DNA from 3 places in the Marinobacter sp. MIT932201 genome. Region 1 is predicted to be linked to each of the others. Evidence: predicted binding sites of a transcription regulator. Region 1 holds the regulator's gene; each other region holds the start of a gene.
What was found. Region 1 encodes sigma-54, which starts transcription at its own class of promoters, with help from an activator protein. Its sites were predicted from a motif close to ANTGGCATNNANNTTGCTNT; they were not measured.
Positions count from the first base shown of each region.

Region 2: a site for sigma-54 is predicted at 2,879-2,898, ahead of flgB (flagellar basal body rod protein FlgB). Genes of this name have one in related genera too.
Region 3: a site for sigma-54 is predicted at 4,278-4,297, ahead of SIC15_RS01500 (ammonium transporter). Genes of this name have one in related genera too.

Region 1 covers NZ_CP138917.1:2,980,061-2,985,542, forward strand. The annotation lists gene lptA (lipopolysaccharide transport periplasmic protein LptA) at 1-314, shown strand, start outside; gene lptB (LPS export ABC transporter ATP-binding protein) at 292-1,017, shown strand; gene SIC15_RS13635 (RNA polymerase factor sigma-54) at 1,175-2,695, shown strand; gene hpf (ribosome hibernation promoting factor) at 2,796-3,104, shown strand; gene ptsN (PTS IIA-like nitrogen regulatory protein PtsN) at 3,192-3,662, shown strand; gene rapZ (RNase adapter RapZ) at 3,691-4,575, shown strand; gene SIC15_RS13655 (HPr family phosphocarrier protein) at 4,583-4,852, shown strand; gene mgtE (magnesium transporter) at 4,862-5,482, shown strand, end outside.
Region 2 covers NZ_CP138917.1:1,921,058-1,926,539, forward strand. The annotation lists gene queF (NADPH-dependent 7-cyano-7-deazaguanine reductase QueF) at 1-222, shown strand, start outside; gene SIC15_RS08665 (adenylate/guanylate cyclase domain-containing protein) at 253-1,596, opposite strand; gene SIC15_RS08670 (Mpo1-like protein) at 1,694-2,005, opposite strand; gene SIC15_RS08675 (nitroreductase family protein) at 2,173-2,724, shown strand; gene flgB (flagellar basal body rod protein FlgB) at 2,965-3,363, shown strand; gene flgC (flagellar basal body rod protein FlgC) at 3,398-3,847, shown strand; gene SIC15_RS08690 (flagellar hook assembly protein FlgD) at 3,866-4,543, shown strand; gene SIC15_RS08695 (flagellar hook protein FlgE) at 4,571-5,482, shown strand, end outside.
Region 3 covers NZ_CP138917.1:339,927-345,408, forward strand. The annotation lists gene SIC15_RS01490 (ABC transporter permease) at 1-1,899, shown strand, start outside; gene SIC15_RS01495 (lipocalin-like domain-containing protein) at 1,896-2,978, shown strand; gene SIC15_RS01500 (ammonium transporter) at 2,990-4,198, opposite strand; gene SIC15_RS01505 (flagellar motor protein MotB) at 4,422-5,339, opposite strand; gene pomA (flagellar motor protein PomA) at 5,342-5,482, opposite strand, start outside.

The DNA of each region.
Region 1 (5,482 bases):
CCTCCGGCACCCCGGCCAGATACCGGCAACCGGCGCGAGAGGGCGAAGGAGAAACCGACGCCCGCGCCCTGAACATTTCCTGGTCAGCCACCGACAGTCGGCTGACCTTTGAACGCGAAGCAGTCATCGAGCAGAATGGCAACCTGTTCCGCGGCGACGTCATTCATTATGATACCGCCGGCCGGGTAGTGACCGCTGAAGGCGGCGCCGACACGGGCGAAGGCAGCGGCCGGGTAGAGATGGTGATTCAGCCACGCAGCGCCGACAGACGCACTGACAGACAGGAAACCGATGGCAGTTCTGAGAGCCAGTAACCTGGCAAAGAGTTACAAGCAGAAAAAAGTGGTGATCGACGTTTCCCTGGAAATTCGCAGTGGGGAGATAGTGGGACTGCTTGGCCCCAACGGCGCCGGGAAAACCACCTGCTTCTACATGATCGTCGGGCTGGTCCCTGCCGATCGTGGCCGTATCACCATCGACAGCCGGGATATTACGCCACTGCCGATGCACGGACGCGCCCAGCAAGGCATCGGTTACCTGCCCCAGGAAGCCTCGGTGTTCCGCAAGTTGTCGGTACGCGACAACATCATGGCGATCCTCGAAACCCGTCGGGGGCTGGGCAAAGCGGATCGAGAGAAAAAGCTCGAGGAGTTGTTGGAAGAATTCCACATAACCCATATCCGGGACAGCGTTGGCATGGCCCTGTCGGGAGGGGAACGGCGACGGGTGGAAATTGCCCGGGCGCTGGCCATGGAACCGGCCTTCATACTTCTGGATGAACCCTTCGCCGGTGTCGACCCGATATCCGTAAGCGACATCAAGCACATCATCCGGCATCTGCGTGACAAGGGTATTGGCGTTCTGATTACCGATCACAACGTGCGAGAGACCCTGGACATCTGCGAGAACGCCTACATTGTCTCCGGAGGCCACATCATCGCCTCCGGCAATGCCGATGCGATTTTGGCCAACCAGCAAGTCAAGGAAGTCTACCTGGGCGATGAATTCAGGCTGTGACACCGAAAGGCTCATTGTTTTGATGACCTGTAGCAAGTAAACTCGGCAAAGAACTTGCTAGGGTAAAATAAAACGACGGCAAGTAACCGGCATATATAGAATTTTTCACGACTTATGACACAAAGCGCTGATGAGTGACGGATCCTGAACCATGGTTATGAAAGCCTCCTTACAGTTAAAGCTGGGTCAGAGCCTGACCATGACGCCCCAGCTGCAACAGGCGATCCGGCTTCTCCAGCTCTCCACCCTCGACCTCCAACAGGAAATCCAGCAGGCACTGGAATCCAACCCCATGCTGGAGACATCCGAGGACGATGATCAGGCTGACGCAACCGCCGAGAACGACGAGCGCGAGACTAGCGAGAAAGAATCCGCGGCCGAGTCAGCGCCGGAACCTTCGAGCGACTGGGACGAATCAGAGAATGGCCCGGATTGGTCCTCCGAAAACGACATTCCGGACAACATTCCGGACGACCTGCCGGTAGACACCGCCTGGGACGACATCTACCAGTCTGCGCCGGCACCTGCCGCCCGCAACGACGACGAGAACGATCACGATTTCGAGACCCGCAACTCGCCCACCGAAACACTTCAGGATCACTTGGAATGGCAGCTCAATCTGACCCCGCTGAGTGAACGGGACCAGGCCATTGCCCATGCCCTGATGGACGCTGTGGATGAGCGCGGCTATCTCACCAGCCCTCTGGAAGAAATCCACGCCGGACTGCTGGATGAGAACGAGGAAGACCCTCTGGAACTGGATGAAGTGGAAGCCGTCTTGCACCGCCTCCAGCACTTTGATCCGCCAGGGGTGTTTGCCCGGGATCTGCAGGAATGCCTGCTGATCCAGCTCAACCAGCTACCACCCGAGACGCCCTGGCTGGCCCAGGCGCGACTGGTGATTACCCACTACATCAATCTGCTGGGCAACCGTGACTACGCCCAGTTGCTGCGGCGCAGCCGTCTGAAAGAAGACCAGTTGCGAGAGGTTCTGGCGCTGATCACCGGCCTTAACCCGCGGCCGGGCGACGTGATTGATCGCGCCGAACCCGACTATGTCATTCCGGACGTTATCGTTCGCAAGCACAATGGCCGCTGGCGTGTTGAGCTGAATCCGGAAATTGCCCCGCGCATTCGGGTGAATGCCAGCTATGCTTCACTTATAAGGCGTGCGGACAGCAGTGCCGACAACACCTACCTGCGTGATCAGTTGCAGGAGGCCAAGTGGTTTATCAAGAGCCTGCAGAGCCGCAATGAGACCCTGTTGAAAGTGGCGACCCGTATTGTCGAACACCAGCAGGGATTCCTGGATCACGGCGAGGAAGCCATGAAGCCGCTGATTCTTTCAGACATCGCCCAGGCGGTAGAAATGCATGAATCGACGATTTCACGGGTAACCACCCAGAAATACATGCATACCCCAAGGGGCATTTTCGAGTTGAAATATTTCTTCTCCAGCCACGTCAGCACTGACGAGGGCGGCGAATGCTCCTCCACGGCCATCCGGGCGATGATCAAGAAGCTGATTGCCGCGGAAACGCCCAAAAAGCCGTTGAGCGACAGTAAAATTGCAGCCATGCTAGGAGAACAGGGAATCAAGGTTGCGCGACGCACCGTTGCCAAGTATCGGGAGGCCATGCACATTCCGCCGTCCAACGAGCGCAAGCGGCTGGTCTGAATACCCCAATGCGGGGCGCAACACCGTATTCGCGGGCGCACAATGCGCCAGCACCCAGACCGGCTCCCGGGAGCCGGCACGATGACAACAGGAGACGCCTATGCAACTCAATATTTCAGGCCATCACGTAGAACTGACTCCCGCACTGAAAGATTACGTTTCAGAGAAGTTCGAAAAGCTCGAGCGTCACTTCGACCACATCAGTAACTGCCAGGTGACCCTGGAAGTGGAAAAGGTGCGCCAGATTGCGGAAGCCACGTTGCACGTGGTTGGTGGTGAGATTCACGCAAAGGCAGAAAACGAGGACATGTACGCAGCCATCGATGCCCTGATCGATAAACTGGACCGCCAGATCCTCAAGCACAAGGAAAAGAATGTAGACCGGATGCACGGAAACGGCTCTCGCTAACTGGCTGTTTTCATGCAAGTCATCTAATCGAGCTGCGACATGAACAACGTGTCGCAGCCTTTTTTTTAACGGAAACGCAGTCGATCCATGAGCGACACATCCCTGACCATAGACACTATTCTTGTTCCGGAGCTCACCCTCTGCAGGGTACCTGCGTCCAGCAAGAAACGGGCCCTGGAGTTTATTGCCGAGCAAATAAACCACCAGGACAACACGCTCAGCGAGACCCAGCTCTTCAACAACCTCATTTCCCGTGAGCGCCTGGGCAGTACCGGCATTGGCCAGGGGATCGCCATTCCCCACTGTCGCCTGGAGGGCCTTGATCACGTGGTGGGCGTTCTGATGACGCTCGAAGAAAGCGTTGAGTTCGATGCCATCGACAATCAGCCGGTGGATCTGATTTTTGCCCTGATCGTCCCGAAAGAGGCAACCAGCGAACACCTGGAGCTGCTCAGCCAACTGGCGGAGAAGTTCAATGAGCGGTCGTTCTGTGATCGCCTCCGGCAATGTGAGGACGCCGGCACGCTGTACCAGCGCATGACCGCCTCAGGCGGCTGATTTTCATTGCAGTGGAGGTGATTTGGTCATGAAGCTGATTATCGTCAGTGGCAGGTCCGGTTCGGGTAAAAGTACCGCGCTTCATGTGCTGGAGGACCTCGGGTTCTACTGCATCGACAATCTTCCCATTGGCTTGCTCTTTCCTCTCACCCGGGAAGCAGCGAGCCAGACCAAGCCCGGCCGGCTCGGCAAGATGGCGGTCAGCATTGATGCGCGCAACCTTTCCGGCGAGCTCGCCAATTTCGAGGAAATTTACCGGCGCCTCCAGGAGACCGGGGTTACCGTTGAAATTATCTTCCTTGATGCCGACGAGCAGTCACTTCTCCAGCGTTTCCACGCTACCCGCAGAAAACACCCGCTGAGTGACGACAAGACCTCCCTCAGGGAAGCCATTACCAGCGAGAAGAAGCTGCTTGAACCACTGTCCAAGCTTTCCGACCTGTATGTGAACACCACCGGTATGTCGATGTACGAACTTCGGGATATGGTGAAGCAGCGAGTCGTGGGCCGGAAGGATCAGGAGCTGGCACTGCTGTTCCAGTCGTTTGGCTTCAAGCACGGAGTACCGCTGGATTCCGACTATGTTTTCGATGTTCGCTGTTTGCCCAACCCTTACTGGGATACCAGTCTGCGGAAGTACGTGGGCACGGATCAGCCGGTTATCGAATTTCTGGAAAAGGAACCGGCGAGCCGGAAGATGATCGAAGACCTGAAGGCCTTCCTGGATACCTGGCTGCCCTCCTTCGCAGACAGCAACCGCAGCTATATGACGATTTCCATTGGCTGTACCGGCGGCCAGCACCGTTCAGTGTATGTTTGCGAGCAGTTGGGCGACTACTTCCGGCAGCGCTACAGCAATGTGCAGGTACGCCATACCGAACTGCCACACCTTCAGACCCGGGAAGAGATCTGATCGAACCATGATTCGCCGCCCGATTACCATTATCAACAAGCTGGGTTTGCACGCGCGCGCCACGGCCAAACTCGTTAACACGGCATCCAGATTCGACAGCAGTGTGCGGATCAGTGGCAAGGGCCGGGATGTGGACGCAAAAAACATCATGCAGGTGATGATGCTGGCCGCCAGCAAGGGGACCGATGTGGAGCTTATTGCCGATGGTCCGGATGAAGAGCAGGCCATAGAGGCCCTGGCCGAACTGATCAACGATTATTTCGGCGAAGGTGAGTAAAATAGACACATGACCGATATTCTGGAAAAAAGCCAGGCCCGCCAGCGCCTTCGTTCACTGAGCGAGGCCCTGGACAGTGGCGCACTGAAACAGGTTGCCCGCATCCTGAACGGTGGCCTGAGCCCCAGTGATATTGCCCATCTGCTCGAATCCTCTCCGCCCCGCCAGCGTGCCCTGCTCTGGAACCTGGTAGACAAAGAGCTGGAGGGCGAGGTTCTCCAGTATCTCAGCGATGATATCCGGGGTTACTTCCTGAGCCAGTTGAACGCCCAGGAACTGGCCGACATCATCGAGGATTTCGAATCCGACGACCTGGCGGACCTGCTGCAGCAGCTGCCGGATACGGTCATCCAGGAAGTCCTGGAGACCATGGACGAACAGGACCGGCAACGGGTTGAGGAAGTGCTCTCCTACCCGGAGGACACCGCCGGCGGCCTGATGAACACGGACACCATCACGGTGCGTCCGGACATCAGTATTGACGTTGTTCTCCGCTACCTGCGTCGACACCGCAACCTTCCCCCCATGACCGACAGTCTGATCGTGGTGAGCCGGCGGGATGATTTCATTGGCATGCTGCCGATTACCAAGATGCTGGTATCGAATCCCGCCTCCACCGTGCGGGAAGTG
Region 2 (5,482 bases), 1.1 Mb from region 1:
ATCGACCGGGCTGGCTTGCTGCGATACGTCGTGAGCTTCCGGCAGAAACAGGATTTCCACGAGCATTGTGTGGAAACGGTGTTTACCGATCTGATGAGCCGATGCAACCCGGAGTCGTTGACTGTCGTTGCCCGATATACGCGGCGGGGCGGGTTGGATATCAACCCGTGGCGGAGCACAGAAACCGGCAAGGGTGCCGGGCCTCGGCTGATACGTCAGTAATAAGAATTGAATTGAGCGCAGGGACGCGTCTCAGGAAACATCCTCTTCCCGTCGCAGACGATCGGCGGCATCTTCAAGGGCAGTCAGGATGGCCTGGCGTTCCTTCTCGGTGATCTTGTCTGAATCCAGATACATGGCGAAGCCACTGTGCTCGTGCTCGAGGAAGCTGCGGTTTGGGCCCATATCGCGTCGGAAATCCACCACCTCATAAATTGGCACCGGCTTGCCGAACCCTTTCACCGTTATCTCGCCCTTGTCCCGGCACATGATCTTGTCCTTGATCAGCGAGAAGGTCTCGTAGGAAACCAGTATTTCACCCGGTTCTGCCAGCGATTCAAGCCGGCTGGCAAGATTCACCTCCTTGCCGATGATGGTGTAGTCCATCCGGTTTTCTGCACCGAAGTTACCTACGGTTGTGTAGCCGGTGCTGATCCCCATTCTAATTTCCAGCGGGGTCTTGATGCCCTGGCTGCGCCACTTCTGACGCATGATTTTCATGTGCTTGCGCATCTCGATGGCCATGGAGACGCAGGCAAAAGCGTCCTCCCGCTGACCCCGACTGGTTGGGTCGCCAAAGAACACCATGATGGAGTCGCCAACGAACTTGTCGATGGTGCCGCCGTACTTCAGGGCCACTTCCGACATTTCGTTAAAGTAGTGATTCAGTAGCTCGGTCAGGGCTTCAGGCTCCATTTCCTCGGACAGCTCGGTGAAGCCCTTGATATCAGAGAAGAACACCGCCAGCTTTTTCCGCTGGGTTTCCAGCCGCACATCCCGCTCGCCCGTGAAGATGGACTGCCAAACCTGAGGCGAGAGGTATTTGGAGAGCTTGTGGGAGAGTGCGATGGACTGCTCACGCTGATTCTGGATCTGGGTCTTTGCCAGCATGAGTGCGCGTGCCTGCTGGTGCGAGTAGTAGGCTGTGACACAGATATAAAGCCCGGTTGAGAGAATCGACACAATGCTGGTGAGCAGAGGCGAGTGCGGACCGTCCGCCGGCCCAAGGATAGCGACAGAACCAGCAATGGCTGCGGCCATGAAGACGGTGCCCATAAGCCACTGGCGGATGCCGCCGACAATCAGGCAACTGAACATCAACATCAGCGCGACCGCCAGGGAGGGAATGACGATCAGCCCGATGCAGCCGATAAACGCGCCACCAACAACACAATCGAAAATCAGCATCTTCTGTCGAATGCGTGGGGAATTCCTGAGGAACGTCCGACGGGTCAGGGCGTGGGCTATGTGGGGCCAGGTGAGCGCGCCGGCCACCAGCCAAAGCAGCCAATGGGCAAAGACACCTTGCAGAACACCGGTTACGATAATGGCGGCGGTTGAGGTATAGGCCAGGATCCGGCCGTTGTAATCGGGCATCGGCGGAATGGCAATGGGGTTGCCCGATGCCTCAGACGCCAGGGATCTGCCTGCTGAGCTGCTGGCATTTCGCAAGTCTGCCGGAGCGCTCATCATTTCAGAAACGGATCCTGCCAATTAGCATGTCACGGAACATGACCCAGTCGCCCATCAGGCTGTACAGTGGGTACTTGAAAGTAGCGGGGCGGTTTTTCTCAAACTTGAAATGGCCTACCCAGGCAAAGCCATAGCCAATAACCGGCAGAGCCAGAAGCCACAAGAGCTTGCCTGACGTCAGGGCCCACAGGGCCACGATAAGAACCAGCAGGCTGCCGACAAAGTGCAGACGGCGACAGGTCACGTCGCTGTGCTCTTCAAGGTAGTAAGGATAGAATTCGGAAAAGCTGTTGAAGGTTTGCTGGTTGCTCATTGTGTTGCCACTCATCGTTGTACGACCGCGTCATTTATAATTGTTGGCAGACCCGACTACGACCAAAGGTTAACAGCATTACGTACAAGCCACAATTCACAGCCGGGAATTATGGTTATACCGAATTTTTGACATCCATCAGAACAACGATCAGACAGCGAGCAGATATGACAGCAGTTACCGATTTCCTTCTCAACCGTTCGTCAGAGCCCAGGCTGGAGTCGCCTGCACCGGACCCGGCAACCCTTGACCGGGCGTTTGCCTGCGCCGCTCGCGCTCCTGACCACGCGCTGCTGAGACCCTGGCGTTACCTGGTTATAGAGGGCGAAGGTCTTGAGGCGCTGGGCGAGCTGTTTGCCTCCACCTGCGCCAACAACAGCGACGAGAAAGAGATCGAGAAGCTCAGGCGTGCACCTCTCAGGGCGCCAATGGTGATCGTGGGTATCGCATCGCCGAGAACGCATCCCAAAGTACCTGAAGTCGAGCAGTTGATGTCCGCCGCAGCCGGCATGAGTTTTATTGAGCTTGCCTTGCAGGATGCCGGTTACGGAGTGATGTGGAGAACGGGCGGCGTTGCCTACCATTCCTCGGTTCACGCCGGGCTGGGGCTGGAAGAGCATGAGCAGATCGTCGGCTTTCTCTACACCGGAACAGTCTCCGCCTCCAAGCCGGCGGTTCCCAGGCCGGCGATTGATGAATTTGTGCGTCACTGGCCCTGATTACCCTGCCTGAAGTCCCCCGGACCTCGCCGGGGGAAGCAGCTTGCCGCTTTTTCCTGTCCGCTCCTTGTGCACTTTTCCCTGACAATCGATTTGCCACTGGCCAGGGCCCGCCAATACTGACTTTCCTGACAAATTTACGCCTCATCTCAATTCTGGCATCCAGCTTGCTTTAGTCCCGTCAAAGAGCACAGCCGGCAAAAAAAGCTCGGCATACCAGTGCAGTTTTCGGGAGGCAACATGGCAATTACGTTTGATTCGGCTCTGGGCATTCATCAACACGCGGTTGAAGCGCGTGTTAAACGCGCCGAAGTCCTGGCAAACAACCTGGCAAACGCCGACACCCCGGGTTTCAAGGCGCGCGATCTGGATTTCCAGGCAATGATGCAAAAGGCCCAGGAGCAGGTCAGCGGATTCCAGATGGCCAAAACCCATGGCGCGCACATGGATACCTCGCCATCGGCCTCGGAAAGCGATTTGATGTATCGGGTTCCCCATCAGCCGTCGGTTGACGGCAATACGGTAGATGCCCAGCAGGAGCAGACCCGGTTCATGCGCAACGCCATGGATTTCCAGGCCAGTTTCCAGTTTTTGAACAGCAAGTTCAGCGGTTTGACCAAAGCCCTTAAAGGCGAATAAGCCGCAGTCACAGGATTAGCGAAGGAGAATTTTCATGTCACTGGGCAGCATTTTTGATATCGCCGGTTCCGGCATGACCGCGCAATCACTGCGGCTGAATACAACCGCGTCGAACATTGCCAATGCCGAGACCGCAAGTTCCAGCACGGGCGAAACCTATCGGGCCCGAAAGCCGGTTTTCTCGGCCATTCAGCAGTCCATGATGAACCCGGGGCAGGGCGGTTTTCCGATGGCGGCCGATGAGGGGCCGGGCGCGGGCGTAAGAGTTGAGGGTATTGTTGAGAGTGATGCAGAGTTGCAGATGCGTTACGAGCCCCATCATCCGGCGGCCAATGAAGACGGATATGTCTTCTACCCCAATGTGAATGTGGTCGAAGAGATGGCGGACATGATGTCGTCGTCCAGAAGTTTCCAGATGAATGTGGATGTCATGAACACTGCCAAGTCCATGATGCAGCGCATTCTGACTCTTGGTCAGCAGTAACAGGGTGAGGAGCACAACATGACTGCAGTTAATGCAACAGACGCGTCGGATGTTCTGAGCCAGTACCAGCTGAAACAGCAGAATGGCGGCCAGGGCACCAGCGAGCTGGGCCGGAATGAGTTTATGGAACTGATGCTGGCGCAGTTGAAAAACCAGAACCCGTTGGAGCCCCAGGACAACGGAGAGTTCATCTCCCAGCTGGCGCAATTCAGTTCGCTGGAGGAGATGCAGAATCTCTCCGGTACGGTTGAGGACGTGGTTGGGCAGTTCCGATCCACCCAGGCGCTCCAGGCGTCGGCCATGGTGGGCAAAACCGTGCTGGCACCCTCCCAGATCGGGATCTTGGGTGCGGAAGGTGAGATTACCGGAACCATTGAAGTGCCTGCTTCCACGGGCGGCCTGCGCCTGTCCATCGAAGGACAGAACGGTGAGCGGGTACGGCAGATTGATATGGGTAGCAGTCAGGCAGGTGTTGTGTCCTTCCGCTGGGATGGTCAGGACGGCAACGGCAATCCATTGCCGCCGGGCCCCTACCGGATTGTGGCAGAAGCTTCCTATCCTGATGGGCCGCAGCAGCTGGGCACCATGGTGAGTGCCAATGTGGATAGCGTGTCCCTGGGCCAGGGCGGCTCGATAACACTGAATCTTGCGGGCATGGGCTCTATTGCCCTGTCTGACGTGAAACAAATTAACTGAGACCGGTGAGACACCAAGGGGTGAACCATGGCATTTAATACAGGTTTGAGCGGCCTTCGTGCGGCATCGGTGGATCTGGACGTCACTGGCAACAACATTGCGAACGCCAGCACCGTTGGCTTCAAGGGCAGTAAGGCCCAGTTCGGCGATCTCTACGCAAGTGGCTTTCTTAGCGCGGGCACCAACCCGATCGGTGACGGTGTTCGGGTACAGGACGTAAAGCAGTCTTTCGGCCAGGGTAATATCAGCTTCACGGACAACGGTCTGGATATGGCGATTGCCGGCGATGGTTTCTTTATTCTTAATAACGGCGGTGAAATTCGTTATTCCCGTGCAGGGCAGTTCGGCATTGATAAGGACGGCTTTGTAACGAACAACCAGAATATGCGGGTGCAGGGATACACCGCCGATGAAGACGGTAACCTTTCCGGTATTCGAGGCGATCTGCAGATTGAAACCGACAACCTCGCGCCACGCCGGACCACAAACCTCGTTTCAGATCTGAACCTGGACTCGCGGGAACCCGTGCTTGAAACCCGGGTTCGGGACATCGGGCCAATCGCCGCAACGGATCTGCAGGGTGAGAGTTTTGATGTGCTTTATAACGATGGTACGCCGGACTTCAACGTAACCATCGGGGCTGCAGCAACAGCCCGAGAGGCGGCCGCCGCAATTAACGATGCGCCTGGCCTCAGCGCGTCTGCTACCACGACCGTGACGTTTGATGGTGCCAATCAACTTGATGACACTTACATCTCCAACGCGGGCCCGGGTAATTTTGCATTCAGTCTGAGCATCAATGGCTCTCCGCTTGCCCTGGATACCAGCAATATCACATCGCTCCAGGATCTCGTCGACTCTATTAATAATTCCTCTGAGACCGCCATTTCAGCATCAATGGTGGATGACGGTTCAGGCAGCAATAACGTGTTGCGGGTG
Region 3 (5,482 bases), 1.8 Mb from region 1:
CCCTTTGTTGATATCAGTGAAGCGGCTGAACTTGCCGGAAAGAACGAAGGTGGGTTGTCGTTGCTGATCTCCGATGCCCACACTGACGGGTCACTTCCTGACGGGTATCGATTGGCGCCGTTTCGGGTTGGCCCGGATACCGGAGAGCTGGGCGACAGTTTTCTGCTGAATCTTGACGCGCTGGGCGTGCTGGTTTTGCTGATTACCGCCTTGCTGGTTCGCAGCGTGTATCTGCTGGGGATGGCGCAACGTCGAGACAGCTTCGCTTTGCTGCACCGGTTTGGTGTCCCCCAAGCCCGACTCAACCGGCTGCTGGTCGTGGAGATTCTCTTGTTGGCCCTGCTGTGTATCGTACCTGGTATATGGCTGGGTCGCTGGCTGGCGACCGGGCTGGGTAGCGGATTCGGGCGCGCCCTCGAGGGGCTGTTCGATCAGCCGTTGTACGCGGGCCAGGGTGGCAACTGGCTGGTTCCGCTTGCAACCATGCTGACGGTGGTTCTGGTGGCTTGCCTGGCCGATTTTCTCCGTCCATGGGCCCGAGCGTTTGCGGGAAGTAGCCGCCGGTCCGGCGGTTTGGTGGTGTTGGTGCTTATCGCTGGCCTGGCCTTGTCAGCCTGGGTTACGGATCTGCTCTGGCTTTTTGTCGCCGTGGCCCTCGTGTTTGTGGCTGCCGGGATCCTTGCACCGAGATTGATTGCCTGGCTTGCGGATTGGCGGTCCGGGCACGACCGGAATCTGCAGGCCCGCTGGCGCCATCGGGAGCTATCAGTGCTGGCGCGGCGTCTGGCACTGCCATTGGTCGCTCTGCAGTTCGCCATGGCCATGGTTCTGGCGGTTCAGGCTCTGGTGACGACCTTTGAAAGTACATTTGATCGATGGCTCGCGCAGAGACTGGAGGCGGATTATTACATTGAAGTTCCTGAGTCAGCGGATGCGACCCTCGCGGTGGACTGGCTCGCTGAGCAACCGGAACTCGCAGCGTCTGGCCTGTGGCACCGGGTGATTCGCGGCCGTGCAACTTTGCCGGGCAACGGGGATGAGGCAGGCACAGAGGTGGACGTCTTTGCCATCGGCCCTGTAGGCCCACTGGTGACCGATTGGCAGTTGCTTGAGTCAGCGTCACGGCCCTGGCAGCGACTGCAGCAGGGCCAGGGAGTGATGGTGAATGAACAGCTGGCGCGCAGGCAGAATGTACAGGTCGGCCAGTCCCTGGAGGTAACCCTCGGAAGCGGTTCGTTCGAGTTTCCCGTGCTGGCCACCTACCCGGACTACGGTCGCCCCGCTGGCGAAATCCTGATTCATCCTTCGGTGCTTCCTGAAGACTTCGCAACCGGTTTCCAGAGCCTGTCGGTATCGCCCGGAAATCTCGACATCGAGGAAGTGACCGGTGGATTAAAGCGGGTATGGCAGGTGGATGAGCTGACGGTCCGGGACAACCGGGCTATTGAAGAACTCGCCACGGCCATCTTTGACCAGACCTTCCTGCTGACCCGGGCCATGACTACCCTGACCCTGATACTGGCGGCCATTGCACTGTTGATGATGGGCTGGGTCTTCTTCTCCACCCGGGCCTGGTATTTCCGGCTTTTGGTCGTCTGGGGACTATCCGTGCGACAAGCATCGGCCCAACTGATCCGGCTGTCAGTGTCGTTGACCGCTGCAATTACCCTGCTGGCCCTGCCGCTTGGCATCTGGCTGACCTTGGTTCTGGTGCATCGCATCAACCCCATCGCGTTCGGCTGGTCCCTGCCCATGGCGGTCTATCCCCGGTTCTGGCTGGAGCTTGGGGTGCTGAGTCTGCTGATTGGCCTCAGCATCGGCCTGCTGATGATGCGCCAGTTGAAATCACCAACGGTTGCCCCTGTGAACGCCAACGCGCTGGCGGGAGGTGAGCGATGAGACGCTGGATACTGATGTTGTCCATCGTGGTTCTGGCCGGTTGTTCGGAGTCACAACAAGAAGCAGGGTTCGCCGGACTGGCGGGTGTCGCAGAAAACGACGCCGAAGTGCCCTTCCTTCAGCCCGGGCCGGGCGACCGCCTGATATTTCCCGATGATTTCGGCCCGCACCCGCAACACCGGATCGAATGGTGGTATCTGACCGCCAATTTGAGGACTGAAGAAGGTGAGCCGTTGGGCCTGCAATGGACCCAGTTCCGCCAAGCCATTACGCCCAGACCGGCAGATGCTGAACCTCCTGAGGCAGCCGACTGGCCCCTGGAAGCGGCCTGGATGGCCCATGCCGCGGTGAGCTTTGATGCCCGGCACTACTTTGCAGAGAAACTGGCCCGGGGCGATGTCGGCCATGCCGGCGCACAGGCGCAGCCACTGGCCGTCTGGCTGGACGACTGGCAGCTTGAGGCAACATCCGAAAGCGAGTCATGGCGGTTGCAGCTGGCGGCGGATGGCTGGTCCTACGACTTGTCCCTCTCGATCAATGGCAAGCCTGTTGCGCACGGTGATAACGGCTTCAGTGCCAAATCCGCCGATGGTGAGGGTTCGATGTATTTCAGTCTGGTGGACCTGCACATCGAGGGTACTGTCACGCTGGGTAATGAGACACTTGAGGTTGCGGGCAAGGGCTGGTTCGACCGGGAGTGGAGTAGTCAGTTTCTCAAATCGGGCCAGCAGGGCTGGGACTGGTTTGCGCTGCACCTGGAGTCGGGTGACAAATTGATGGCTTTCCAGCTCCGCGAGGAGGACGGCGGTTTTCGTTCCGGAACCTGGATTCCGGAGGATGGCGAGCCCGTAGCGCTTCAGCCCAGTCAGCTTCGCATTCGCCCGGAGGAACCAGACGCCCGGGGCTTTCCCCGCCTTTGGCGTCTGGAGGTTCCGGATTATGGGGTGAGCCTTGAAATTTCGGCTCCCCCTGGAAACTACCTGAATGACGGGCTTTACCCTTATTGGGAAAGCCCTGTCACCGTCGCCGGCAGCCACTCTGGCGAGGGCTACATGGAATTGACCGGCTACGGCGACTGAACACTCAGTGCTTATTCGACCGCGGTTGCCCCGATCCGGTGGATGCTCAGGTCCGCCCCGTTGAACTCTTCTTCTTCGGTCAGACGCAGTCCGGAAATGGCGTTGATAACCCCATAGACAATCAGACCGCCCACAAAGGCCACCACCACGCCGGCCACCGAGCCGATGATCTGGGACATCAGGCTGACGCCGCCGAGACCACCGAGTGCCTCCTGGCCAAAGATGCCGCAGGCAATCGCGCCCCAGACACCACAGACACCGTGCAGGGGCCAGACACCGAGCACATCGTCCAGGCGCTCGATCTTGGCCTGGGCCCACTCGAACAAATACACGAAGATGGCGCCGGCGACGCCGCCCGTTACCAGGGCACCCACCGGGTGCATCAGATCAGAGCCGGCACATACCGCCACCAGCCCTGCTAGCGGACCGTTGTGGATAAAGCCCGGGTCCTTGCGGCCCAGCAGCATGGACACCAGGATGCCGCCGACCATGGCCATCAGGCTGTTTACGGCCACCAGGCCGCTGATGCCGTCCAGGGTCTGGGCGGACATGACGTTGAAGCCGAACCAGCCGACGGTCAGGATCCAGGCGCCCAGGGCCAGGAAGGGAATGTTGGAGGGGGCAAAAGCCACCACCTTGCCGTTACGGTAGCGCCCATTTCGTGCACCGAGGACCAGAACGGCCGCCAGGGCTATCCAGCCGCCCACTGCATGCACTACAACGGAGCCGGCGAAGTCGTGAAAGGACGCACCAAACTGGTTCTCCAGCCAGCCCTGGAAGCCATAGTTGCCGTTCCAGATCAGCCCCTCAAAGAAGGGATAGATAAAGGCAACAATCAGGCCAGAGGCAATCAGCATCGGATAGAACTTTGCCCGTTCAGCGATACCACCGGAGACAATCGCGGGAATGGCTGCGGCGAAGGTCATCAGGAAGAAAAACTTCACCAGATCATAGCCGTTGGCGGCGGTGAGCTCGGCGGCACCGCTCATGAAATGGCTGCCGTAGGCAATGTAGTAGCCGATGAAGAAATAGGCCACGGCAGAGATGCCAAAGTCGGTCATGATCTTCACCAGGGCGTTGACCTGGTTCTTGTGGCGAACGGTGCCTACTTCCAGAAAAGCAAAGCCGGCATGCATGGCCAGCACCATAATGGCGCCGATGAGGATGAACAGCGTGTTGGCGCTTTCAGTCAGGGTGTGTACTGCACTCGTGATGTCCACGGGTTTTCGCTCCTGATGTTGTGTGTCCGGCCTCTAGCGGGCCGCTTTACGTTGAAATGTGCATTGATGAGGTGCAGCTAAAGCAAGAGCTGTTCCAAAATAATGCATTTCAAGCGCGGAAGGGCAGTTGGGTGGTTCTGGACAGATGTGGGAGACGTGTTTTAGAGCCAAAGTGCACTAGCATTGTGCGTTTTGGTGTCGGGCGCACCAAAATAGAGTGCGCTTACCAGCTGATTTCGTTTGATGTCGAGCTGTCGGATTCGATCCCGAGTGCCGACTGGTCATCGTCCGATTCGGACTGGATCAGTTCCCGGAGGCGAACCTCCTGTTCCTGCATCGGGCCGGAGAGATCAATGATGATTTCCACGCGCCGGTTCTTGGCCCGGTTTTCTGCTGAGCTATTCGGAACTCTGGGTTCGGTATCCGCCAGTCCGGTGACGGAAAGTCGCGTGGGTTCAACCTGGTCCCGGGCGACCAGCACGTTGGCCACCGCGGCGGCCCGGGCAGCCGACAGATCCCAGTTGCTGTAGAAGCGGTCGGTACGGATAGGCACGTTGTCGGTGTGGCCCTCAATGGTCAGGTCGCCGGGGATGCCCTCAATAACCTCGGCCATGTCCAGCAACAGGCCCTCAAATTCCCAGGTCAGCTGAGCCGAACCTGAGGGAAACGAACCTTTTTCTTCCACCCGGATCACGATCCGCCGCTGATCCTCGCTTACATTGATGCGCCCATCGGCGATCGCCGGCTCCAGCACCTTGAGGATTTCGTCCATGGTTTCCTGCAGCTGCTCTTCCATGGCAGCCTCCACGGCCATGTCGGTGGGGCTTTTCAGGGTCTGCAGCTCGGGGGCTTCCTCTGTGGTGGTCTGTTTGACCTCGTTGACCACGGTAGGCTCGGGCGGTGCGGGAGAAAACTTGTCGAAAATGGGGCTGGTACCCTTGGGTATTTCCAGGGCCGGCACGTCCCGCTGAACGCCGAAGGCTTTGGAGAGTTCACCGGCGATCTGCTTGAACTTCTGGGCATCAATCTCCGAGAAGGACAGCAGCAACACGAAGAAGCACATCAGCAGGGACATGAGATCGGCGAAGGTAACTACCCACGCCGGAATCCCCGGTTTTTCCTCTTCAGGCAATTCATCCATGGTCAGGCGCCTTCAGCTGCAGCCGCTTTCTCGCGTTCCTTGGGGGGCAGGTAGCTCGACAGCATCTGCTCGATGATCCGGGGATTGGTGCCTTCCTGAATGGCCACCAGGGCATCAATGTACAGCGACTGCATGCGCGCTTC